DNA from 4 places in the Cutibacterium sp. LaCa_286 genome. Region 4 is predicted to be linked to each of the others. Evidence: riboswitches for the same ligand, from Rfam matches in the RefSeq annotation. Region 4 holds a riboswitch; each other region holds the start of a gene.

Region 1 (5,899 bases), 1.0 Mb from region 4:
CCTGGATCGACATGGGGGAGGCCGAGTCGGTGAGGGAGTAGGGCATGGTGATGACGTGACCGTTCTGCACTGCCTTGAGCTGCGAGGCGCCTTTGGCACGTGTGAAGGTCTTGGTGATGTCGTCGGTGTTGTACGCGTTGTTCAGCAGCAGTATCCAGTCCGGGTTGCGTTTGAGGAGGTCCTCCATGCTGATGTCGAACACTCGGGTACGGTTGTCTGCGTAGGCGTTCTTCAGGCCGTTGACATCGAAGATGGCTTGGACCATGCTCGAGCGTCCGTAGGAATACATGCTCGATCCGTCGGATGACAGCCACAGAGCGGCAGCGCTGGCACCTTTGCCGCGGGCATGTTTCGGCAAATCAGCGGCCTGCTTCTTCAGGGCTTTGTTCAGGGTAATGGCTCGCTTCGGTACTCCGAAGATGGCAGCTGTCTTCGTCACCTCCTGAGTCACCAGGCTGAAATCAGCATGGTCGACTGGTTTCTTGTCATAGCAGTAGGCGTCTGGTGCATAGACCTTGACCCCTGCCTTGGCCAGGGCCTTGCGGTCGACTCCTCGGTCGTAGCCGATGACGAGGTCGATGTGGGCGTCCAGGATGCTCTCGGTGGCGACGCTCGCCCCTCCACCCAAAGTTGTGGTACCACTCTTCATCTCGGGCAGGGACATGAGTTTGGTTGCGGTGTTGACGTCGTAACCGGTGGTGTCGATCTTTCCGGTGCGCATAGTCACCTTGTCCAGCAGGTCGAGCATGGACAATGTGGGTGCATTGGTGTCACCGAGAATGAGGACCCTTTTCGGTGCCTCGGTGAAGGTGAGCTTCTCGGTGCAGCTCATCACTGTTGCCGGATAGGCGGACGGTTGTGCCGTGGTGGCCGTCGAACTCGACTGGGCATCGTCCTCGTGTGCCGACGTGGAACAGCCGGTGAGGCACAGTGTGCTCGCGAGGGCGAGGGTGAGGCCGGCAACGAGTGGGTGGGTTTTCATGGTGCCTCCTGTGGGGCGGTCGACGCCGTGGTGGTTCAGCGTCTCGAATGGTCAGCTGCTGTGCTGTCAAGGGGATCGAAGAGGAGCCGGGGCTGCCCGGCATGGTCGATGCGGTGCACCTGCACCCCGTAGACCTGTGAGATGAGCTCGGGGTCGAGCACCTGCTGGGCGGGGCCGGATGCCACCAGACGACCGTGATCGAGCAGGATGAGCTCGTCGCAGCATCGGGCAGCCAGATTGAGATCGTGCAGGACGATGACCGTCGTCGCCGGAATGGTCGCCACCAGGGCGAGCAGGTCGAACTGGTGCCGGATGTCGAGGTGGTTGGTGGGCTCGTCGAGCAGCAGATGGTCGGCGTCCTGGGCGATGGCCCGAGCGATGAGCGCACGCTGCCGTTCACCGCCGGACAACTGGGTGATGAGCCGATCGGCCAGGTACGTTATGTCGACGCGAGCCAGCGCTGCGTCCACCATGCTGCGATCCTCGGCGTCCCCGTAACCAGCCAAGGAGCGGTGCGAGAGCCGTCCCAACCCCACGGCGTCGCGTACCGTGAGCGGCAGACCCTCGTCACGTTCCTGGGAGACGACGGCCACTGCTCGGGCAATGGCCCGCCTGGAGAGGCTGGTGACGTCCGAGCTGTCGATGAGCACCTCGCCACTGGCAGCCGGTAGGGCACGATACATGGCCTGGACGAGGGTGGACTTGCCTGCCCCATTGGGTCCGACGACACCGATGGTGCTGCCGTCTCCGGCGGACAGATCCACCTCGTCGACCACCACCCGATTGCCACGGCGGATCACCAGGGAATGTACGTCAATCATGGTGACTCCTCCTCACCCTCACCGCGCCGGATTCATCCGGTTGACGAGCACCAGGAGGAACGGCGCTCCCAGCAGTCCGGTGATGATGCCGATGGGTAGTTCGGAGGGGGCGAACATCGTCCGGGACACCGTGTCGGCCCACACCAGGAAGATGGCGCCGGCCAGCCCCGACGAGATGACGAGGGTTCGGTGCCCGTACCCGGTGAAGGAGCGCATGAGGTGCGGGATGATGAGGCCGACGAAGCCAATCCCACCAGCCATCGACACCACCGCCCCCACGGCTGCCGAGACCGGAACGAGGATGACGAGCCGAATCACCTGGGGGTTGATCCCCACCGCCATCGAGGTCTGATCACCGCTGGCCAGGGCATCGAGCCAGGGGGCGCACAACCACAACAGCGCCATGAGCACCGCAGCAATGCCCACCAGCCAGATGCTCTGGGTCCAACTCACCTTGGCCAGGGACCCCAGCATCCAGAACATCACCGAGCGTGCCGTCTCCGGGGAGTCCGCGGAGAAGATGATGAGATTCGTCACGGCCTGGAAGATGAACCCGACCGCGATACCGGCCAGCACCAGGGTGAGGGCTGAGCTGCCGCGTCGACCGCCCACTCCCAGCACCAGGGTGGTGGCCACCAGGGCACCGACGAAGGCCAGGCTGGCCACCCCCAGTGGGCTCGACATGCCGATGAGGACCATCGCCGCCGCAGCGCCCGTCGACGCCCCCGAGCTCACTCCCAGCACGTAGGGTTCGGCCAGCGGGTTGCGCACGATCGCCTGCAGGGCGACCCCGGCCACTCCGAGTGCAGCCCCCACGCCGATCCCGGCGATGATGCGAGGCATACGGTTCTGCCAGACGATGGCGTCGGTGATGCCGTCCCAGGTCACCTGCGGGTGCAACCCCAGATGGTCGGCCAGCACGCCGATGACCTGGTTCCAGGGCACCGAGGCCGCGCCGAAGGCGATGCTTCCCACCGGGGTGAGGACGAGCAGCACGACGAGCAGGATGGTCCTGATGCGTGTGTGCCGCATGATCACTTCTTGAGGAGCTTGTTCAGTTCCACGGCTCCCTTGATGGACTGTGGGGTGGGCGGATCCGTCAGCGAGAATGGGATGACGACGACTTGGTTCTTCCTCACGGCCTGCAGCTGCGAAGCGCCCTTGTACTTGAGGAATGCTGGTTTGGTCTTGGCGATGTCGCCCTCCTGGGCGAGCAGGACGATCCACTCCGGGTTCCGTTTGAGGACGTCCTCCATCGTCGTGTCGAAGACGCGTTTCCTCTCGCCGTCGTAGACGTTGCGCAGGCCGTTGGCCTCGAGGATCGGCTGCACCATGCTCGAGGTGCCGTAGGTGTAGAACCCGCTGTTGCCGGGTTCCACCCACAGAGCGGCGGCGCTGTGCTGTGAGTCCTTGCTGGCCTGGGACGTGAGGTCCTTCACCTGCCCGGTGAGTTCGTCGTTGAGGGTCCTGGCCTTGTCGGGGACGCCGAAGATGTCGCCGATTGTGCTGACCTCCTTGGTGACGAGGTCGAAACTCGCGTGATCGGTTCCGGTGCCGTGCGGGCAGAACGTGTCGGGGGCGTACACCTTGACCCCAGCCTTGCGCAGAGCGGCACGGTCCAGACCTTCGTCGTAGCCGATGACGAGGTCGGCACGCTGGTCGAGGATCGTCTCGGTGGCGAGCTTGGCGCCGCCGGTGTCCAGCTCGGAGGAGGTGATCGTGGGCACGTCCGTGATCTTCTTCAGGGTGTCGGCATCATAGCCGTCGGCCATGACGTCCCCGGCTCGACCGATGATCGAGTCCATGACGCCCAGCTTCACCAGGATCGATGCGTCGGTGTCTCCCATGAGGATGACTCGCTTGGGCGGCGTGTCGAAGGTGAGGGTCTCGTCACAGCTTTTCACCTTCACCGGTGAGGAGAATGCCGAGGCGGATGCCGTGGCTGACGGGCTGCCGGCCCCGGATGAGTCCTCGCCGTGGGAACCGCAGCCGGTGAGCAGCATGGCGCCGACGAGTCCGACGGCGGTCGTCGCGAGCAATGGTGTGCTGTGCCCATGACGGAAATGGGCATCACGAGTGATGTGCATGTGGTGTCTCCTCGCACCTGGTGACCGGAGGGTAGCCACACGGTGTCCTGGCTCCCAGGTCGTTGCGCGTTCTCTGCCTTCCAGCCCCGGAAAAGGCCGTGACGTGTCTCGTCGGCGACGAGGAGAAGTGGCTCGCTGGTCACAGTTGCGGGAACAGCCCCGGACTCGCACCGGAGTTCCCGTATGGTTTTGGGCTCAGCATAACGAGATCGGGGGCGGAATTCCACGCATGGCTGAACAGCTCTCGGGTCTCCTCAGTGCCTTCCTTGCCTCGAGACGGAAGCTGAGGCTGCGTGCCAGTGGGGGTGGGGCGAGACTCGTCATGACGTCAGCACGAGCCCGCCGAAGCAGCCTGGTCTCGGGCGGCTAGGCTGGCCACATGATTGTCGGCATCGGCGTGGACGTCTGCGACCTGCAACGGTGGGAGGACGCGCTGGTCCGCCACCCGGGGTTGGTGCAGAAGGTGCTCACCCCTGCCGAGGGCAGTCTGTCGAAGCGCTCCCAGGCGGCCAGGTTCGCCGCCAAGGAAGCCCTTGCCAAAGCGCTCGGTGGGCCGGACGGTTTGCGTTGGCACGAAGTGGAGGTTGTCACCGAGCAGTCCGGCAAGCCGCGTCTGCATCTCACCGGAGGATCTGCCAGGACGGTGCAGGAGCGCGGTGTCACCGACATTCACCTGTCCCTGAGCCACGACGGGGCACTCGCCGTGGCATTCGTCATCTGTGAGGTGCAATGACTCAGTACGTGTGCACGGCGGCCGCGATGCGCGCTGCCGAACAGAAGCTTTTCGATGCGCATCCCGGTACCGATCTCATGGCTGTGGCTGCAGGGCAGGTCGCCGTGCAGGCACGAAGCATGCTCGCCGATCTGGGGTGCGGGGTGCGAGGCGGTTCGGTACTGGTGCTCGTGGGAGGTGGCAACAACGGGGGAGACGGTCTACTGGCCGCCGCCGAACTCGCCGATGAGGGATGCCACGTATGGATCTGTCCGGTGTTGGGCACCCCACATGCTGCTGGCTGGCAGGCCGCCCTGCAGGCAGAGTGTGAGGTGGTGACGATGGAGCAGGCCGGCCAGGTGTCACCGGATCTCGTCATCGACGCCGTCCTGGGGATTGGTGGTCGCCCCGGCATCCCGGACGATCTTGCTGGGCTGGGGGAGCAGCTTTCCTCGGTGAGCTGGCTCGCCGTCGATCTGCCCTCTGGTCTGGACGCCAATTCCGGGGCGGTCACGACCGCGCTGCGAGCCGATGTCACCGTGACCTTCGCGGTACGCAAGTGGTGCCATGTTGCCCCACCCGCCGCTGAGCGGTGCGGACGGGTCGACGTGGTCGACATCGGCGTCGAGCCCGGTGGCAGTGATGGCGTCCCGAAGTGTGCTGACGGTTGGACGAGTGTGGTCGACGAGGACGATCTCGCCCGGCTCTGGCCGGTCCCGGGCCCGGGAGACGACAAGTACTCCCGCGGTGTCGTCGGGATGGACACTGGGTCCTCCCAGTACCCGGGAGCAGCGGTGCTGGGTACGCTGGGGGCGCTGCGCACGGGAGCCGGCATGGTTCGCTACGTCGGACCACGACGTCCGGCGGACCTGGTGCTCGCTGCCATGCCGTCGGTCGTTCTTGCCGACGGCCGGGTGCAGGCCTGGGTGGTCGGCTCCGGCTGGGGGCAGGACGACCCAGCTGCGAATGGACGCCGTCTCCAGCAACGCTGTGCTGACGGCGTACCGATGGTCATCGACGCCGACGCCCTGTCCCTGCTGCCCGCTGAGCTCCCGGACGGCTGCCTGCTCACCCCACATGCCGGTGAGCTGGCGCGCATGCTCGGTGTCGACCGCGACGAGGTGCGTGAGAACCCGCGCGAGTCGGCCGCGGAGGCGGCGCGACGATTCGGCGCCACCGTCCTGCTCAAGGGGGCGATTCAGTGGGTGGCTGATCCGAACGAGCATGTGGTGGAGTCCACGCCGTCCGAGATTCTCGACGTGGCCGACCACCCGGGGGCGGGCCAGATGCCTGCCGG
Region 2 (5,899 bases), 510 kb from region 4:
CCACGCCACCACCGTCGTCTCCCGAACCGACGCCGGGAGCCGCCATGCCGACCTCCAGGTGTCTCGGCTGCGCGACCTGCTGCTCGCCGACGTACCGGCTGGGCGTCTGGTCATCGCCTGTGACGCCGTCGGGGGCATAGGCTCACGGCCCGGGGACCCCTACCCGGCAGATCCGACGTGGTGTGCCCATCTGGCAGCGCGAGTACCACTGCTGGAGGTGCTGTGCGTGAGAGCCCGACCGATGATCCTCGTCAACACCCTGTGTCAGGACGCCACCTCGGCCCAACCGCTGATCGAGGAGTTCCAGCGGTGCGCGGTTGCCGCGGGGATCGATCCCCAGGCCGTCACCGGATCGACGGAGGACAACGTCATCACCACCCAGACCGGAATTGGGGTGACGGTCATCGGGGTACGACCGGACAGAGCCCCTGGCACGCCGGTTCCCGGCGAGGCTTCGGCGGCAGCGGCACAGGCGCAGGAAGCCGACGTGCTCGTATGCGTCGGCTCCCCGATCTCGGCGCCGGATGACGAGGTACGCCCTGGTCGGCGCGAGATCGTCACCCTGGACGAGGTGCGTGCGCTGCTGGGCTCGGGCCTGGTGCACGACTGTGTACCGGTGGGATCGCACGGAATTGCCTGGGAGGCCGATCAGATCGCCGTCACCGCAGGACTGCGGTTCGATCCCGGCAGGACCGATCTCGATCTCACGAAGTCCGGCGGACCGTCAACCTGCGTCGTACTGGCCTGCGCACCAGAAGACGTCAGCGAGCTGCGCACACATGTGAGCGACGACCGGCCGTGGACTCGGATTGGCACATTGCAGCCCCAGCACAGGGATTGACACCAGACATGCTATTTTGTGCGTGTCCCGGGTCGGACTCGGCCCGAGGTACTCCGCAGCGAGCGAAGTCGGTGCAAGTCCGACACTGTCGCGCAACGGTGATGCCCTCCAGCTCAGTCCGGTCGCCTCCCTGCGAAGTGGCATTCACCGACTCTCGCCGTAGGAGTCTGCCGAGCACACCGGGTGTGCCCCAGCGGGTCCTGCGACACGACTGCAGGAGACTTCATGGGTACTCCACTGCCGAGACGTGTCTCGGTCCTTCTCACCCTTCTCGTCGTACCTTCCCTGGCCCTGACGGGCTGCTCGGGCACGAAGGACGGCTCCACCTCCCCGAGCTCCTCGACGACCACCCCATCAGCTGGCACCGGTGCCAACATGTCCGGGTGCATCAAGTCCGGGGAGTTCGACAAGGACAAGGACTACTTCGGTGACAAGGTCACCTTCACCGGGGCCAGGAACGTCCACGTCAGCTATCACAAGTCCTACAAGGTCCTCACCCTCGGCAAGCAGGACAAACCGTCGCAGACCTTCGTGTTACTGCAGTGCGGTGCCCCCAGACCAACGCTCACCGGTGAGCTCGCCAAGGCCCCGATCATCGACGTCCCGGTCAAACGAGTCGCCGCCTCCTCCACCACCCAGATCCCGGTCCTCCACACCCTGGGATCCTTGGACGCAGTCGTCGGCGTCAACCAGCTCGAGCAGATCTATCGCGGACCGGCACGAGACGCCCTCGAGGCCCGCAACACGCCCAGCTACGGGTCGAGTCGGATGCAGATCGACACGGAGAAGCTCATCTCCCTCAAACCCGACGCCGTGCTGGCCGCCAGCTCAGAGGTGAAGGAGTTCAAGCAGGTGCAGTCCGCCGGCATCCCGGTGCTGCAGGACCTCGACTACCTCGAGTCCACCCCGCTGGCCCGAGCCGAGTGGATGAAGACCTACGGCATCCTCCTCAACAAGGAAGGCGCCGCCACGAAGAACTTCGACGGCATCACCAAGCGCTACACCGAGGTGGCGAAAAAGGCCAGGAACGCCACCGACAAGCCCAGCGTGCTCGTCGGCCAGGAGACCAAGGGGCAGTGGTACGTCCCGGGAACCGACTCCTACATGATCAAGTTCATGACCGACGCCGGAGCCACCGACGCCATGTCCCAGGCCGTCAAGGGCAACGGAGCCACCCCAACCGACGCCGAGGTCGTCTTCAAGTATGGCTCCAAGGCCGACTTCTGGCTCAACGGCAACTACATGTCCATGACGACGTGGCACGGCAAGGACGACGCCCTCAAGCAGAACCCGCGCTACGCGAACCTGTCGGCCTTCCAGCACGGCAACGTCTGGAACCCCAGCAAGCGCACTGCCCCAGACACCGGGAACGACTTCTGGCAGTCCGGGATCGTCCAACCCGACGTCGTGCTGGCCGACCTCACGTACATCTTCCACCCTGACCTCATGAAGGGGTACACGCCGTACTACTACACCAAGCTCAGCTGACCCTCTCAGCGGCGATGTTCGCCGCACCACCATCCCCTCACCTCCACTTGGGAGCAACCATGTCCATCAATCGTCTGGTGGCGGGCCTGGCCGCCACCACCATGTGCGTCGCCACCCTCACCGGGTGCTCACACTCCGAGAAGTCGGATTCCTCGGCGAACGCGCCGTCCAGCACGTCCTCCCAGCAGGGCTGCATCAAGAACTTCGACCCCTCGAAGGACTACTTCGCCGACAAGGCCACTTTCCGCGACGCCCGCGACATCACCGTGTCGTACCACAAGTCGTACAAGGTCGTGACGCTCAAGCACCCGTCGAACACCGCGAAGAAACCCGTGCAGTACGTCCTGGTGCAGTGTGGCGCCCCGCAGCCGAAGCTGAACGGTGACCTCGCCAAGGCGCAGAAGATCACCATCCCCACCACCAAGGTGGCGCTGGGTTCGACGACCCTGCCAATGAAGTTCCAGATGTTGGGAAAGCTGGACTCCGTGGCTGGCATGGTCAACGTCGACAGGGTGGGGAATGCGGACACCCGTCAGGCCCTCAAGGACCACAAGGTCGCCAGTTTCGCGGCAGGTGACAACGCCACCGAGATCAACACAGAGAAGCTGGCGGCGCTACGCCCGGACCTGTTCATCTTCAACCTCGTCAGTGGTAGCGACAACACCAGCAAGATCGACAAGATCAAGGAGATGGGCATCCCGGTCGTCGCCGAGCCGAACTTCCTCGAGAGCACCCCGCTGGGGCGTGCCGAGTGGATCAAGTACGACTCGCTGTTCGTCAATGCCGAGAGGACGGCGAACCAGAAGTACGACGAGATCGCCGAGAAGTACCATGCGACCGCGAAACGCGCCGCCACGGTGACGACACGACCGACCGTGCTCCACGGATCGCAGTACAAGGGCGTCTGGTACATCAAGCCCAACGAGAACTACGCCATCCAGTTCCTGCGCGACGCAGGTGGTGAGTACGTGTTCAAGGACCTCCACGGGGTGGCATCCAGGAAGATGGACACCGAGGCCATCATCAAGAAGGCCCACGACGCCGACTTCTGGATCGACGGGCCGGAGAAGTCGTCCATCCCGCAGATCCTCAAGGCCGACCCACGTCTGAAGTCGCTCAAGGCCCTCGACAACGGCAACGTCTGGGACGCCACCCTGCGAGCCGACCCGAAGCACGGCAACGACTACTGGCAGACCGGGGTCGTGCGCCCCGACCTCGTCCTGGCGGATCTGACGGCGATCCTGCACCCTGAGCTGGATGCCGATCACCAGTTCTACTTCTACCGCAAGGCCACCGCGAAGTGACTGCGACTCAGGATCTGATGCCGGGACGTCGCGGGAGACACGGACGTCACGAGGCACACGGCGAACGGATCAGGGGCACCTGGTGAACAGCCACCAGAAGACGCCACAGAACCGAGAGGCACCGGGCCGGGACGTACGAGGTCAGGATGGGCGGGGCCGGGACGTGCGGGATCACCGAGATGTGCGGAGCCGCCAGACGCAGGGACGACGCGGGCTGCCACTGCCGGTGCGTTTCACGATCCTCGCAACGATCTTCGTCGCCGTCACCTTGGCCGGCCTGGCGCTGGGATCGGTGAACATCCCGCTGGGTGACGTCATGACGATCCTCACCGGTGGCACCGACGTCGACCCAGTCTCGATGACGATCATCCGCGACGTCCGCGAGCCTCGTACCATCACCGCCCTGCTCGTCGGGGCGGCGCTGGGAGTGTCCGGGCTGGAGATGCAGACCCTGTTCCGCAACCCACTGGCCGACCCATACGTGCTGGGTATCTCCTCGGGTGCCAGTCTGGGCGTCGCCCTGGTGGTGCTGTCCACCTCGGCATCGGCGGGGGCGGCCAGCTTCGCCTCCGGGCTGGGAATCGGGCCGGACCTGTTGGTCATGGTCGCCGCGGCACTGGGGGCAGCCGTCGTCCTGCTCATCGTCATGCTGGCAGGACGATTCATCCACTCCTCGACGATCCTGCTGCTGCTCGGCGTCATGATCGGATACTTTGTGTCGTCGGGGGTCACCGTGCTGTTGTCACGAGCCAGTCCGGAGCTCATCGCCCAGTACACCCGCTGGCAGTTCGGCAGCTACCACGGCGTGACGTGGCAGAACCTGCGGGTCATGGTGCCGATCATGGTGGTCATGATCCTCGCCAGCCTGCTGCTCGCCAAACCGCTCAACGCACTGCTGCTGGGGGAACGTTACGCCCAGACGATGGGGATGAACCTCAAGGTGGTGCGCACCCTGCTGGTGGCCAGTACCGCGATCCTCGCCGGCGCCGCCACCGCGTTCTGCGGGCCGATCAGTTTCCTGGGCATCGCAATCCCACATCTGACGCGTGGGGTGCTGGGAACGGCCGATCATCGTCATCTGCTGCCCGGATGCATCCTCACCGGCGGATCCCTGGCATTGATGGCCGACATCTTGGCACAGCTGCCCGGCGACGACGTGCTGCCCGTCAACGCCGTCAACGCGGTGTTCGGGGCGCCGGTCGTCATGATCATCCTGGTGCGCTGGTACCGAGAGGCGGAGGCGACATGACCGGTCTCACACTGTCGAACCTGACGGTCGGGTACCGTTCGGGCCGCCACGTCACCACGGTGCTGTCGGGGGTGACGGGGTCGGTGGGTGCCGGGCAGATGATTGGGCTCGTGGGGCCCAATGGTGCCGGAAAATCCACCCTGCTGCGCTCGGTGGCCGGGCTTCAGCCAAGCCTCGGCGGCGAAGTGCAGGTCAACGGCACCCCGACGTCACGGATGTCGCGCCGTCAGGTCGCCCGGGCCCTCTCGACCGTCCTCACCGACCGGGTGTCGGTGGCCCGGCTCACCTGCCGCGACGTCGTCTCACTGGGGCGTCATCCACATTCGGGCATCGGTGGGCGGCTGCGGCCTCATGACCATGCGGTCATCGACGAGTCGCTGAGGGCGGTGGGCGCCGCCGATCTGGCCGAAGCCTTCATCGGGGAGCTGTCCGACGGTCAGCGTCAACGGGTCATGGTGGCCCGCGCCCTGGCCCAGGAGCCGTCCATCCTGTTGCTCGACGAACCGACCTCCTTCCTCGACCCGCCGGGCAGAATTGCCCTGCTCGGTATGTTGCGCGAGGTGTGCACAACGCGCACCATCGCGGTGGTGGTGTGCAGCCATGACATCGAGGCGGTGATGCGTTACGCCGACATCCTGTGGGTGGCTGGGCGTGACACCGACGTGACAATCGGGGCCCCGGAGGATCTGGCCCGGGACGGTTGCCTGGAGGAGGCCTTCCGCACCGAGGGAATCACCTTCGACCTGCGCACCCTCACCTTCTGGCAGTCCGACGAGGGGCGCCCGAGGGCAGTGGTCGCCGGAGCAGGCACGGACGCCGACCTGGCCCGTCACACCTTGGCACGGGCTGGGTATCGAGTGGTGGAGGAATCCCTCGCCACCACGGGCACCGATCTGGCCAGTGCTGGTACGAGCAGTACTGACGAGGGCACCACCCCACTCACGGTACGCGTCGTTGCGGGCGGCTGGGAGGTGGACGGCACGGTGCTGCCAACCCTGGCCGACCTGCACGAGCTTC
Region 3 (5,899 bases), 420 kb from region 4:
CGAGGTGGCCGGTGAGATGGGGCTCATGAAGACCTCACAGTGGGCCCTGGGTGACGCCAAACACTTCGAGATGGTCCAGAAGGGCTCGCAGCTGGCCGGCAAGGTGATGCGCGGCAAGAAGCTGGGGCCGATCCCGGTTCCCGTGGCCGAACGATGGCTCAAGTACCGCGACGTCGACGAGATCCCGTCGCAGAGTTTCCGCAACTGGTGGAAGAAGAATCGGGAGGAGCACTGATGATCGACGAAGTTCAGGCCCGTGAGGACATCCTGGCCCGAATCCGCCAGGCCACCGCAGACGTCACGCAGTCCGATCCGCAGAAGGATGCGCCGATCACCTGGCAGTACGGTCGGGGTATCGACATGGACGACGTCGTGGGCACCTTCGTGCAGCGGGTGCGCGACTACAACTGTTCCGTCGTGGAGGTTCCCGCCGTCGACGTGCCCCAGGCCGTCGTCGACGCCCTCAAGGAGACCGGTGCCGACGAGTCCGTCGTCGTCCCCCCCGGACTCGACGAGTCCTGGCGCACGGCCATCGCCGAGGCTGGCATCGAGGTTCGTGTCGACGATCCGGAACTGAGCAAGACCGAACTGGACAACACCCAGGCCGTCGTCACGGCAGCTGCCTCCGGTGTGGCCGACACCGGCACCATCGTGCTCACCCATCTGGCCGACCAGGGACGACGTGCCCTCACCCTGGTTCCCGACCGTCACGTCTGCGTGATCAAGGCAAGCCAGGTCGTCTCCGATGTGCCGGAGGCCGTGCAGGCCGTCAAGCCGGCCGTGCTCGACCATCACCCGTTGACGTGGATCTCGGGTGGTTCGGCGACCAGCGACATCGAGCTGTCCCGAGTCAATGGGGTGCACGGACCACGTCAGCTCCACGTCGTCGTCGTGAAAGATCAGTGATTCGGACCCTGGCGTGATGAGGCACGCCAGGTAGTTCACACGCGTCCAGGCCAGGCGGTCCCGGTTTGACCGGGGCCGCCTGGTTGTGTGTCGGCGTGTGGTGATGCGGGTTCTGCGTGCCGGTGGTGCCATCTCTCGTGGCACGGGTCCGTGTCAGGAGCGCGAATACCACACGGGGGTGGGAGCAGGGCAGGGCCGTGGGGTGGGGGCGTATTGCGTGCGGGGCTGGCGGGAGGCGCCTGCGTCAATGAGAGTCCGAGCTTCTACTACGTGCGGTGGCAGCATGAATGGCCCCTGACGCGAGGCCGATCACAGCGAACGGGATGTAGATCCACCAGTGCGTGCCGTGGGTGAGCGCATCGGTGATTTTGACGACGATGAAACCGGCGACAAGCCAGCCGACCAAGGCCAGGAAGGCGTTGCGCAAAGAGTGTTGAGACATGGTGATGAATATCCTTAGACTAGAATAGGCAGCCGCTGACAGTGTCACCAACGCGGACCCAGCCGTGTGCGTCGGAGCGGTACCAAGCCCAGCCAGCTCCCGCAGCACAGAGCACAATGGCCCCCGGTCCGACCTTCTTCGCGAGGAACTTCCCCGCTTTGAGTCCCTTTGGGGCCATTACCTTGACGCCTGACCAACTCTTGCCAACGACCCATCCAGCTTTCGAGCCAAGCCACTTGGCTGCGCTGGCGACCTTCGATCCGCCATGCTTGATTGCGGACCAGATTTCCGACCACGATGGGTCGGCGACGATTGGATAGGTGTAGCCACCGCTTCTGTGATCAACGACCTGGGTGAGCTTTTTACCATGGATCTCGTAATGCGTTGGCACAGGCCGGCCGATTGCGTCGCGAGCCCATGCACGCTCGACGTGCCCAACTTGAACGAGTTCGTCGTTCGAATCCGCATAAAACAGATCAGCGCCGCCATGCCCGTCGCTGCTGATCCGAGTGATGTCGTGGAAGGTGTAGGAGAACGTTTGAGGAGCGCTCTCAGTCAGGAGGATTGAGTGGACTGCTGCTTCACCTTCAGCAGGGCTGGTGATAGCTAGTGTAAAGTTATCCGATCTGGCACCGTCGCCGAGAGTTGCGACTGTGCTATCGCTGCTCCTCGTGACGGTGCTGGAGGACCCGGGTAGGGAAACTGAGAAAGACTCATTGTTTGAGAAGTGAGTAATTGAATTACCGCTGTTAGAGGCACGAACTTCAGTACGTTCGGTGTCCTGAGCTGTTGATGCAGTCGTAGGACTATCACTAACGAACTCTCGGTATGTTGTTGGTGCGACACTGGCGGAGGCGGCTGCACTGCGGGTGAGTGCTGCACTGTCGTCTGCACTGAGGGAGGTTGTGGAATGTGCAGAGGCAGGTGCGGCTGTTGCGAGGAGGCAGACAGTAGTGAGATAGACGAAGGGGATCTGAAGAGAGGGCCGTATGGATGACACAGCCGAAATCATAACGTGGAGGGTGTCACAATTAAGTAACGACCGTGTAGATTTCAGATTAGTCTCATTTAATGCTGAAGGTCGCCACTGCAGCTGGTTCGTGAGGTTGAGTGACTCCCGTCGTTGGGGCCGGGAAAGGTTTGCCTCGGGAGACCGGGGAGGACGCATTGGGGCGTCGGAAACCCGTGCTTGCACTGACTTAAGCGAGGGTTAATGGCCAGCGAGCCTAGTGGGCAAGGGCATCTGCTGCGTTCTAGGAACCTACGGTGTGGGTAGGTCGAGACGCCAATGCAAGTTGCAGGTTCCGGGGAGATGCTCCCGGTGTGTCCGACGTTGGCGGTCCCCGGCGAGTTTGCTGCGTAAGTTAGCCCACGTCCCACACCCGGTCACATCGGGCCATCACGAGCGGGTCGTGGGTGATGACGAGCTTGGCGGCTTTGGGGGTGGACGCCCACAGGTCATCCATGATGGCGGTGGCCGTCTCGACGTCGAGGTGCTCACTCGGTTCGTCGAGGATGAGGACATCATGGGCCGAAGGGTCTTCGGATGTGTCGTGGTTGACGAGCACCCTAGCCAAGGCGAGCCTTTGTGCCTCGCCACCGGACAAGGTTCCGCCGTCTTCGGCCACGACTCTTTCTGGCGGGATGGTCAATCCGGCCCGATCCAGAGCAGTGGCGACCTCGGACTTGGTGGCGTCCTTGCATCCGATGCGCACGTTCTCGCTGATCGAGGTCGCGAAGACATGAGCGTTCTGGGCCAGGTATCGCACCCGTCCGGTCGTCGTCACGGAACCGGCCAGCGGCGGGATGAGTCCCATGATGGTTGCGGCGAGGGTCGTCTTGCCGATACCCGACCGCCCGACGACGGCCACCGATTCCCCGGTAGCAACCGTCAGATTCACATCGGACAGCACGGGGTGGCCACCCGGCCACCCGACCGTCAATCCGTCGATGACGAGGGAGGGCTCCTCCTCAGATGCCCCGGCGGTGGGGGAGTCTCCTGTCCCGACTTGCGGGGCGTCCAACACTTCGACGACCCGCAGTAGTGCTGCCTTGGCCCGGGTGTGGGTCTGGGCAGCCCCGGTGAAGGCACCGAACACCTCGTGGAGGGCCAGCGGGGTCAGGACCAGCACAGCCAGGATTCGCCCACCGATACGCCCGTCGGCAACCGCATTGCCACCGATCCACAGAGCGGAGACGACGGCCAGACCGGCTGCCAGGATCTGTCCGGCCGTGCTCGATCATCACCCGCTGACGTGGATCTCGGGCGGTTCGGCGACCAGTGACATCGAGCTGGCCCGAGTCAATGGGGTGCACGGACCACGTCAGCTCCACGTCGTCGTCGTGAAAGATCAGTGAGCCGATCGACTGACGCAATCCCTTGAGGAACGCCTCCGCTCGAGCAATCGGGTGGAGGCGTTCCCCATGCCCGCAGATTCGCCTGCACCGAACACGCCCCAGGGTGTGCCTGCCGGAAGGTCCCACATGGTGTATAACTAGATGTCGTACTGGTCTTTCAGTCCAAACACAAGATGTTGGGATATGAGAGCCAAGAGGGAACCCGGTGGGAATCCGGGACTGTCCCGCAGCGGTATGGGGAAACGACCGGCGACACACGCACTGGCCACTGGCTGGGAAGCGTCGCCCAGTAGGAGATCGAACGATCGCGTCCCCGAGTCCGAAGACCTGCCAGTACCCGGGCTGTGACCCGGCTGCACGAGCCCTGTGACAGGGGCGGCGAACTCCGAGGAGAGACATGACCGTACACCACCCCCAGACGCCCTCGACCACACCCGTGAGGCACACCACCACGTCCCAGCTCACGTCGCATGGACCGGGGCAGACGTCCTCCACCGTGCTGCGTCAGGTGCGCAAGCGCGACGGGCGCATCGTCGCCTTCGACCCAGCCCGCATCGCCCATGCCGCTCGCAAGGCCCTGGAGGCCACCGGCGTCGCCGAGGCCGAGGCCATCTCGCTGAGCGTCGCACTGGCCGTCGTCGACGAACTACGCAGCGAGCAGCGCCCCGGTGCCGGTACGGTGGCTGCCACCGCGACCGGCCCCGTGATCCCCGACGTCGAGCACATCCAGGACGTCGTGGAGAAGGTCCTCATGGAGCGCGGCCAGGCCGAGACGGCCAAGGCGTACATCCTCTACCGGCAGCGCCGCTCCACGGCTCGCGAGCAGCAGTCGGCCCTCATGACCTCACTGCGCGAGATCACCTTCTCCGATGCCAGGGACAGCGACGTCAAGCGTGAGAACGCCAACGTCGACGGCAACACCGCGATGGGCTCGATGCTGCGCTTCGGCACCGAGTCGGCCAAGCAGTTCAACCTGCTCTCGGTGCTCGACCCGGCCCATGCCGCCGCCCACCGGGACGGTGACATCCACATCCACGACCTCGACTTCCTCACCCTGACGACCACCTGCTGCCAGATCAACCTCAGCGAGCTGTTCCGCACCGGTTTCTCCACCGGGCACGGACACCTGCGCTCCCCGCGTTCGATCAACTCCTACGCAGCCCTGGCGTGCATCGCGATCCAGTCCAACCAGAACGACCAGCATGGTGGTCAGGCCGTCCCCAACTTCGACCGGGACATGGCCCCCGGCGTCGCCCTCACCTGCGCCGATCGGATGCGAGCCAACATGGCTCAGTCCGCTGGCGTCCTCGGTGCTGACCAGGAACGTCAGGACGAGGTGACGCAGCTTGCCGCCACCTGGCCCCTGGAGGCCGACGACGCCACCCAGCACGCCGAGCGGGAACGACTCGCCGAGGCCTGGCCCGAACTCTCCGCCGAGCAGGTGGCCCGAGTCCACCACGAGGTGCGCACCCGCTCGGTGGCCGAGACCGAACGAGCCACCTACCAGGCGATGGAGGCCTTCATCGCCAACCTCAACACGATGAACTCGCGCGCCGGTGCCCAGACGCCGTTCTCCTCGATCAACTACGGCACCGACACGAGCCCGGAGGCCCGGCTGGTGATGCGCTGCCTGCTGGAGGCCACCCGCGCCGGGCTGGGCAATGGCGAGACGGCGATCTTCCCGATCCAGATCTTCCGCGTCATGGAAGGGGTCAACTACCATCCTGGCGACCCCAACCACGACCTCTTCCAGCTGGCCTGCCGCACCAGCGCCGAGCGTCTCTTCCCGAACTTCTCCTTCCAGGACGCCCCCTTCAACGCCGAGTACCACCGCCCCGGCCACCCCGAGACCGAGATCGCCTACATGGGCTGCCGCACCCGCGTCATGTCCAACGTCCACGACACCAGCAGGGCGCAGACCTGGGGGCGTGGCAACCTCTCGTTCACCAGCATCAACCTGCCGCGTCTGGGCATCCAGGCAGACCATGACGTCGATCGGTTCATGTCGGACTTCGACGCATCCATCGACCTGGTCATCGATCAGCTGCTGGAACGATTCAAGATCCAGGCTCGCAAGAAGGTGCGCAACTTCCCGTTCCTCATGGGGCAGGGTGTGTGGATCGACTCTGCGGGGCTCGGCTCCGACGACAGCATCGAGGAGGTGCTGCGCCACGGAACCCTCTCGATCGGGTT
Region 4 (5,899 bases):
TCGTACCGGCGAGCTGCTCGGGCTTGGCGCCCTGTTCCTCGGCGGCAACCACGTACAGGGCGAGGATCGGCAGCACGGCGCCGTTCATCGTCATGGACACCGACATGCGGTCCAGCGGGATGCCCGCGAAGAGCTCGCGCATGTCGAGGATGGAGTCCACGGCCACACCGGCCATGCCGACGTCACCGGGAACGCGCGGGTTGTCGGAGTCGTAACCACGGTGGGTCGGCAGATCGAAGGCGACCGACAGACCCTTCTGACCAGCAGCCAGGTTGCGGCGGTAGAAGGCGTTGGACTCCTTGGCGGTGGAGAATCCGGCGTACTGACGAATCGTCCACGGACGGAAGGCGTACATCGTCGCGTAGGGACCGTGGGTGAACGGCGGGATACCGGCGTAGGTGCCCAGCCAGTCCATGTCGGAGTAGACGTCCTGGGAGTAGAGGTGCCCGACCTCGATCTGCTCAGGAGTGATCCACGGGTCCTGCTCACCAGCAGCGGCGGCGAGCTTGGCGAACTGTTCCTGGGCATCGGCGGGAACGGCCGACTCGCCCAGGTTGATGGAATCGAAACGGGGCAAGGTTGTCACTTGGCAACTCCCATCGTGTCGAGAACGGAGGAGAGGGTGTCGACGACGTTCATCCCGAGGAAGACGCGTCCGTCGACGAGCTCTTCGGCTGCTGCGGCGTCATCACCGAGCTCCTTGAAGGCACCGGAGAGGTAGACGGCCTTGGCACCGGCGTCCTTGAGGGCTTTGACGACCTCAAGGCCCTGCTCGGCGTAGGTCTTGGCGTTGGAGCACAGGTCGGCGATCTGGGCACCGGACTCCTTGAAGGCCTTGACGACCTCCTCGGTGGTACCACCCTCGCACTCAGGGGTCTCCAGGCCAGCGATGTGCCACACCGGGGCGGAGAATCCCTCACGGGGGCCGAAGTCGCGACGAGTCCCCAGGCAGGCCAGGAAGACCTTCGGGCGCTCGGCGCAGGTGGCGGAGCGATCGACGAGGGCCTCGAAGACCTCGGCATCGCGATGCCACTGCAGCCCGTTGTGGGGTGCACCCTGCGGGAACGGCTTGGTCTCGACGGTCTTGGCGTCCAGCAGCGGGAACTCGCTGACGGCCGTAATCGGCTGTTTGCGAGTGGCCAACCGCTTGGCACGCTCGGCGTTGAGCTTGTCGAGCTCGGTGCGGACATGGTCACCGGTGAGGGCGGCCGCCATGCCGCCAGCGGCCTCGACGCTCTGGAACTCAGCCCAGGCAGCATCTGCCAGGGACTTGGTGAGCGACTCGACGTAGAAGGAGCCACCAGCCGGATCGTTGACGCGGCCGATGTTCGACTCCTCGGAGAGGATGATGCCGGTGTTGCGGGCGATACGACGTGAGAAGTCACTCTTCGGCAGGCCGATGGCGTCGTCGAAGGGCAGCGTCGTGACGGCCTCGGCACCACCGACGGCGGCACCGAAGGTGGAGATGGTGCCACGCAGGATGTTGACGTAGGGATCGTCGCGGGTGAGCTCACGCCAGCTGGTGACGGCCTCCTGACGTGCACCACGCTTGGCAGCAGGAACCTCGAAGACCTCACCGACGCGGTTCCACAGGGTACGCAGGGCACGCAGTCGCGAGATGGTGAGGAACTGGTCGTGGGTGGCGGACACTCGGAAGTTGATGCTGTCGAAGGCCTGCTCGGCAGTCAGCCCCTGCTCGATGAGGGCACGCACGTACTCCACACCGGTGGCGATGGCCCAGGCGAGCTCGGCGACGTCACCGGCACCGGCGTTGTGGTACACGGTCGCGTCGACGACGATCGGTCGAGCGTTCTTGTAGCCGTCCACCTTCTTGACCCATTCGGAGAGTCCGGACAGGTCGGGCTCGCCACCATTGATGGCAGCCGAACCGATCGGGTCGATGCCCAGGTTGAACGAGATCTCATCCTTCTTGGCATCGGACTTCTCGATGGCAGCAAGCAGGGCATCGGCGGCAACGGTTTGGTCGTCGCGGCTGGACACCTCGATCTTGGCCAAGTTGAGCAGCACACCCTCGAGCACGGAATCGATGTCGGAGGCGGCAATGGCGTCGTCACCGACTCGCAGCCAGATGGAGGTGACACCACGCTCGAGATCGGTGAGGATCGCCTTGCGGGTGAAGGCGACATCGGGGTCCTCGTGCAGGGCACGCACGTCCCAGGAGTCGATGACGCCGGTACGAATGGTGGTACCACGAGTGAATGGAGGAACACCGGGAGCTCCGAGGTCCTCGGGAGCATCCTGGCGGGTGTACATGGGTTCGATCTTGACGCCGTCGACCGTGGTCGGCTGCAGACGTGCCATGCCCTTCTCAAGGTTGAGCTGCTTGCCCTCGGGACGCCCACGGTTGAGGACCTTGAGCACCTCCTTGTGCCACTGCTCCTGGGTCGGGGCCGGGAAGTCACCGGCGAGGGTGAGCGTCTCGGGCATGTCGACCTTGGCCGGCGTCGAGACGTTGTCGGGATCAGTCATACTCTTCAGACTCCTGCTCCGCTTTGGATAGACATACGTCGTCGTCCTCCCCTCGGGGACCACGTCATTGTCGTCGCACCGGGTGCGGCAACATGCTGGCAGGTCTTCGGACTCATGGGCGTCTCGTCGTTGACGAGTCCTACGTCACCGCTTCCCGGGGCCGAAGCCCAGTGCTTGATTGCCGTCGTCCCGGACGGGATGGCGTCAATGGTGATCTCGTTCCCATTCACCGCTGCGGGGCAGTTCCGGAGTCTCACCGGATTCCCTTTCACTGCTGGTCCAACCCATGACCTCACGCGATCACGACCTTCCCAGCACCAGCTCGTACCAGTTTATAAGATGAACGTCGACCGGGCAGCAGGGGGCTACCTCCTACGCACGATCGTGCAGCGAGGAATTGGCACAATCGGCCCAGTTCTCACTCGTTCGTCGTATCCTTCGCTCACAGATCTGCATCCCTGCAGCGAAATCCGACTCCGGGGCCACTGTGCCACGACACGAGCCAGCGTCTCCTGGGCGCTGGCCAGCCGTCACCCCTCCCGGAAGATTCATCGGAGGCAGAGGATACGGCCTTGTCACGGCGTCACCTTGGTGAGACCGCACATCGGGGATGGTCCGAGCGAGCCTCAACCGTCTTGCCGATCCACGTCTCCAGAAGCCGATACGTCTGTTCCCGGTCTCGTTCGTGCAGCAGCTCATGTCGAGCATCAGGCTCCAGATGGACGTCCACCTGGTGCACCCCGTTCGCCGTAAGCTCACCGGCCACGCGACGCACTCCCCTGCCGTTGCCGCCGACCGGATCGCTGTCACCGCTCATGAGCAGCACCGGCAGCCGCGGTGGAATGGCTCGCAGGATCGTACTGGAGTTGCTCGTCTCGCTGAGCCGAACCAGCTCCCGGTACAGCCCCACCGAGGCAGTGAATCCGCACAGTGGATCATTGCAGTAGGCGTCCACCTCACTGGCCTGTCGGCTGAGCCAGTCGAACCGGGTACGAACGGGACGAAAACGAAGATTCATGGAGCCAAAGATCAGGGTCTCCATCACTCGACTGGCAGAGTCCTCACCTGCCATGACGATCTGGCTGGTCGCCGCACCACGAGCCACCTTCGCCAATGGGCCTGCTGAAGCTCCGGTTCCCAGTAGTACGAGTGCGGTCATTTCCCGGCCCCGACGAGCTGCGACGATCCGGGCCAGGAACGACCCCATCGAGTGACCCACGAGGATCCAGGGCAGCTTCGGGTGCTGGGAGCGCACATGATCGGTCGCCCGGCACAGGTCGTCGACGATCTGATGGTAGCCCCGGTCGGGGGCCTGCCCGAGGGTGCCGTCCGCCAGGGCACGCGGTCCGTGGCCACGGTGATCGTTGGCCACCACGAGCCAGCCAGACTGCGCCAGGCAACGTGCGAACTCGTCGTAGCGAGCAGCGTACTCGGCGAACCCGTGCACTAGCTGGATGAATCCACGCGGTTGGCAGTCGGGCCGCCAGATGAGCACGTCAATCTGCGCACCGTCGTCGGCCGCGAGGGTGATGGTGTCCATGGATCCTCCCGAGGTAGTCATCGAGCATCGCAGTGCCCAGAGTATTCGGTCAATGCATCACGGCCGTGACCGGTGCGGCTCACTGTGGATGATTCTCGACGTACACATCCATGGTGTCGTTGCGCATGGCATCCGAGAGTTCCTGCAGCCCTTCCTTGTCGACGACGTCATAGGCCTGGCCATCCTTCGATCTGCCAAATCCGGAGATGGGGGCCTGCACCTGCACGACACTGTCACCGGAGGTGAATCGCAGGCTCATGGCAAGCTTACGGATCTCCGCGTTGGTGAGCTTGTCGTCGACGGTCATGGTACGTCCGGCCAAGGTGGCGACGTCATCGAACTTCGAGGGATTGGCGAGCGTACCCGCAGAGAGGGTTTTGTCGATGATGGCCGTGAGGACATCCCGCTGACGGCGCGCACGATCAAGATCGCCGTTCTTGAGATCCCGGCGTTCGCGGACGTATTTGAGGGCAGCATTGCCTTTGAGCGTGATGTCTCCGGCAGGAAAGTGCATGCCCTCAATGGTGGAATCCTGATCGTTGTACACCTGTACACCGCCAAGAGCGGTCGTGAGTTCCTTGAAACCAGTGAAGTCGATGACGGCAGCATGATCCATACGTACGTTCGTCAAATTTTCAAGGGTCTGGATGGTCAGGGGCACGCCACCCCACGAATATGCAGCGTTGATCTTGGCCTGAGAAGGTTTGCCGATGACCTTGTTGGGCGGGATCGTCACCCACATGTCACGCAGGAAGCTGATGAGGTACAGGTGCTCTCGGTCCGCTGGCAGGTAGGCCACCATCAGGGAGTCGGACCGGCCTCGATCCCAACCCCGGGAGTCCGATCCCAGGAGTACGAAGGTTCGAGCACCGTCCGTAGCCGTACTGGGGCGGGGACTCGCAGTGGGCATGGTGAGGGGCTCCCGATTGATCTCGTCCAGACCATTGGTGAGGTGTTTGAGGAAATAGCCCAGAACACCGACGACAAGCAGGATGATGGCCAGCACAGCACACAGGAAGATCATTGGGGCGCGACGACGACGCCCCGATGATGCAGCTCCAGCGCCCTCGGTGATCGATTCCTCGTCCTGCCTGTGTGCATCCATACCGCGCCGCGGAGGAACACCCTCATCGGCACCAAAGAGGTCAAGCTCATCATCGTCATCCACGCTGGATCCCCTTGTCCTGTCTCCACCTTCCGCACACCATCAGAGCTGATACGGGAAATCCCGCCCCAAGTTCTCCGTCCAAGGATACTGATTTTGGATGGGGGTGCTGAGCAAGATGCTAAGCCAAATGTTAGCATGATCGCAGCTCAGGTTTCTTGGTACCAGCGCGTACGCCGTATCTGAAAGGCATCATCATCATTCCCAGTAGCAAGCCAGTGGGTGTAAGGCATCCATCTTGGCCGAGCCACATACGCAATGTGCTTGTCCTTGGCGATGCCTTGGCCATTACCACGGCGCTCGTGGCAACGTTGTACATCCGCATACCCGATCCTGACACCCCTTTGGCCGGGGCTCGGTGCCTCACCTATCCGACACTCGCCCTGGGCCTTGGGAGTGTGTGGCTCATCGTCCTTTCCACCAATGGCAGCCATCGAATCCGACTGGTGGGCTCTGGCCTTCAGCAGTACCAACTGGCCATGCGTGGAACCCTGTGGGTCTTCGGCGTTCTGGCAGTTCTCAGCTACCTGTTCAAGTTGTCGGTGTCCCGATCCCTGTTCCTCATTGCGTTGCCCCTGGGACTGATCCTCATGTGCCTCGAGCGGAAGGTGATCCGGAAAGTCATCCAACAGTCCCGCAAGCAAGGACGATTCCTGATCCCGACACTTGTGACCGGGGCTGGCCCAGAGGTCGAGCGAACCGTC

The links. Region 4 has a riboswitch for cobalamin ahead of mutA (methylmalonyl-CoA mutase small subunit). Riboswitches for the same ligand answer to the same signal wherever they lie in the genome.
Region 1: it holds a riboswitch for cobalamin, as region 4 does, so the genes downstream of both, ACP8JZ_RS06965 (ABC transporter substrate-binding protein) here and mutA (methylmalonyl-CoA mutase small subunit) in region 4, are expected to answer to the same signal.
Region 2: it holds a riboswitch for cobalamin, as region 4 does, so the genes downstream of both, ACP8JZ_RS00320 (ABC transporter substrate-binding protein) here and mutA (methylmalonyl-CoA mutase small subunit) in region 4, are expected to answer to the same signal.
Region 3: it holds a riboswitch for cobalamin, as region 4 does, so the genes downstream of both, ACP8JZ_RS00675 (anaerobic ribonucleoside triphosphate reductase) here and mutA (methylmalonyl-CoA mutase small subunit) in region 4, are expected to answer to the same signal.

What each region holds. Positions count from the first base shown of each region.
Region 1 covers NZ_CP191091.1:1,617,798-1,623,696, reverse strand. Annotated here, with positions in the region: gene ACP8JZ_RS06980 (ABC transporter substrate-binding protein) at 1-982, opposite strand, end outside; gene ACP8JZ_RS06975 (ABC transporter ATP-binding protein) at 1,018-1,803, opposite strand; gene ACP8JZ_RS06970 (FecCD family ABC transporter permease) at 1,822-2,835, opposite strand; gene ACP8JZ_RS06965 (ABC transporter substrate-binding protein) at 2,838-3,890, opposite strand; cobalamin riboswitch at 3,931-4,072, opposite strand; gene ACP8JZ_RS06960 (holo-ACP synthase) at 4,270-4,623, shown strand; gene ACP8JZ_RS06955 (bifunctional ADP-dependent NAD(P)H-hydrate dehydratase/NAD(P)H-hydrate epimerase) at 4,620-5,899, shown strand, end outside.
Region 2 covers NZ_CP191091.1:80,265-86,163, reverse strand. Annotated here, with positions in the region: gene ACP8JZ_RS00325 (transcriptional regulator) at 1-841, shown strand, start outside; cobalamin riboswitch at 854-989, shown strand; gene ACP8JZ_RS00320 (ABC transporter substrate-binding protein) at 1,217-2,329, shown strand; gene ACP8JZ_RS00315 (ABC transporter substrate-binding protein) at 2,389-3,633, shown strand; gene ACP8JZ_RS00310 (FecCD family ABC transporter permease) at 3,713-4,882, shown strand; partial or broken gene ACP8JZ_RS00305 (ABC transporter ATP-binding protein) at 4,879-5,899, shown strand, end outside.
Region 3 covers NZ_CP191091.1:168,984-174,882, forward strand. Annotated here, with positions in the region: gene ACP8JZ_RS00645 (LutB/LldF family L-lactate oxidation iron-sulfur protein) at 1-235, shown strand, start outside; gene ACP8JZ_RS00650 (LutC/YkgG family protein) at 235-906, shown strand; gene ACP8JZ_RS00655 (hypothetical protein) at 1,151-1,348, opposite strand; gene ACP8JZ_RS00660 (hypothetical protein) at 1,368-1,739, opposite strand; partial or broken gene ACP8JZ_RS00665 (ATP-binding cassette domain-containing protein) at 2,713-3,582, opposite strand; partial or broken gene ACP8JZ_RS00670 (LUD domain-containing protein) at 3,575-3,706, shown strand; cobalamin riboswitch at 3,840-4,055, shown strand; gene ACP8JZ_RS00675 (anaerobic ribonucleoside triphosphate reductase) at 4,104-5,899, shown strand, end outside.
Region 4 covers NZ_CP191091.1:589,575-595,473, reverse strand. Annotated here, with positions in the region: gene scpA (methylmalonyl-CoA mutase) at 1-586, opposite strand, end outside; gene mutA (methylmalonyl-CoA mutase small subunit) at 583-2,490, opposite strand; cobalamin riboswitch at 2,571-2,793, opposite strand; gene ACP8JZ_RS02500 (alpha/beta fold hydrolase) at 3,074-4,030, opposite strand; gene ACP8JZ_RS02495 (LCP family protein) at 4,110-5,198, opposite strand; gene ACP8JZ_RS02490 (sugar transferase) at 5,498-5,899, shown strand, end outside.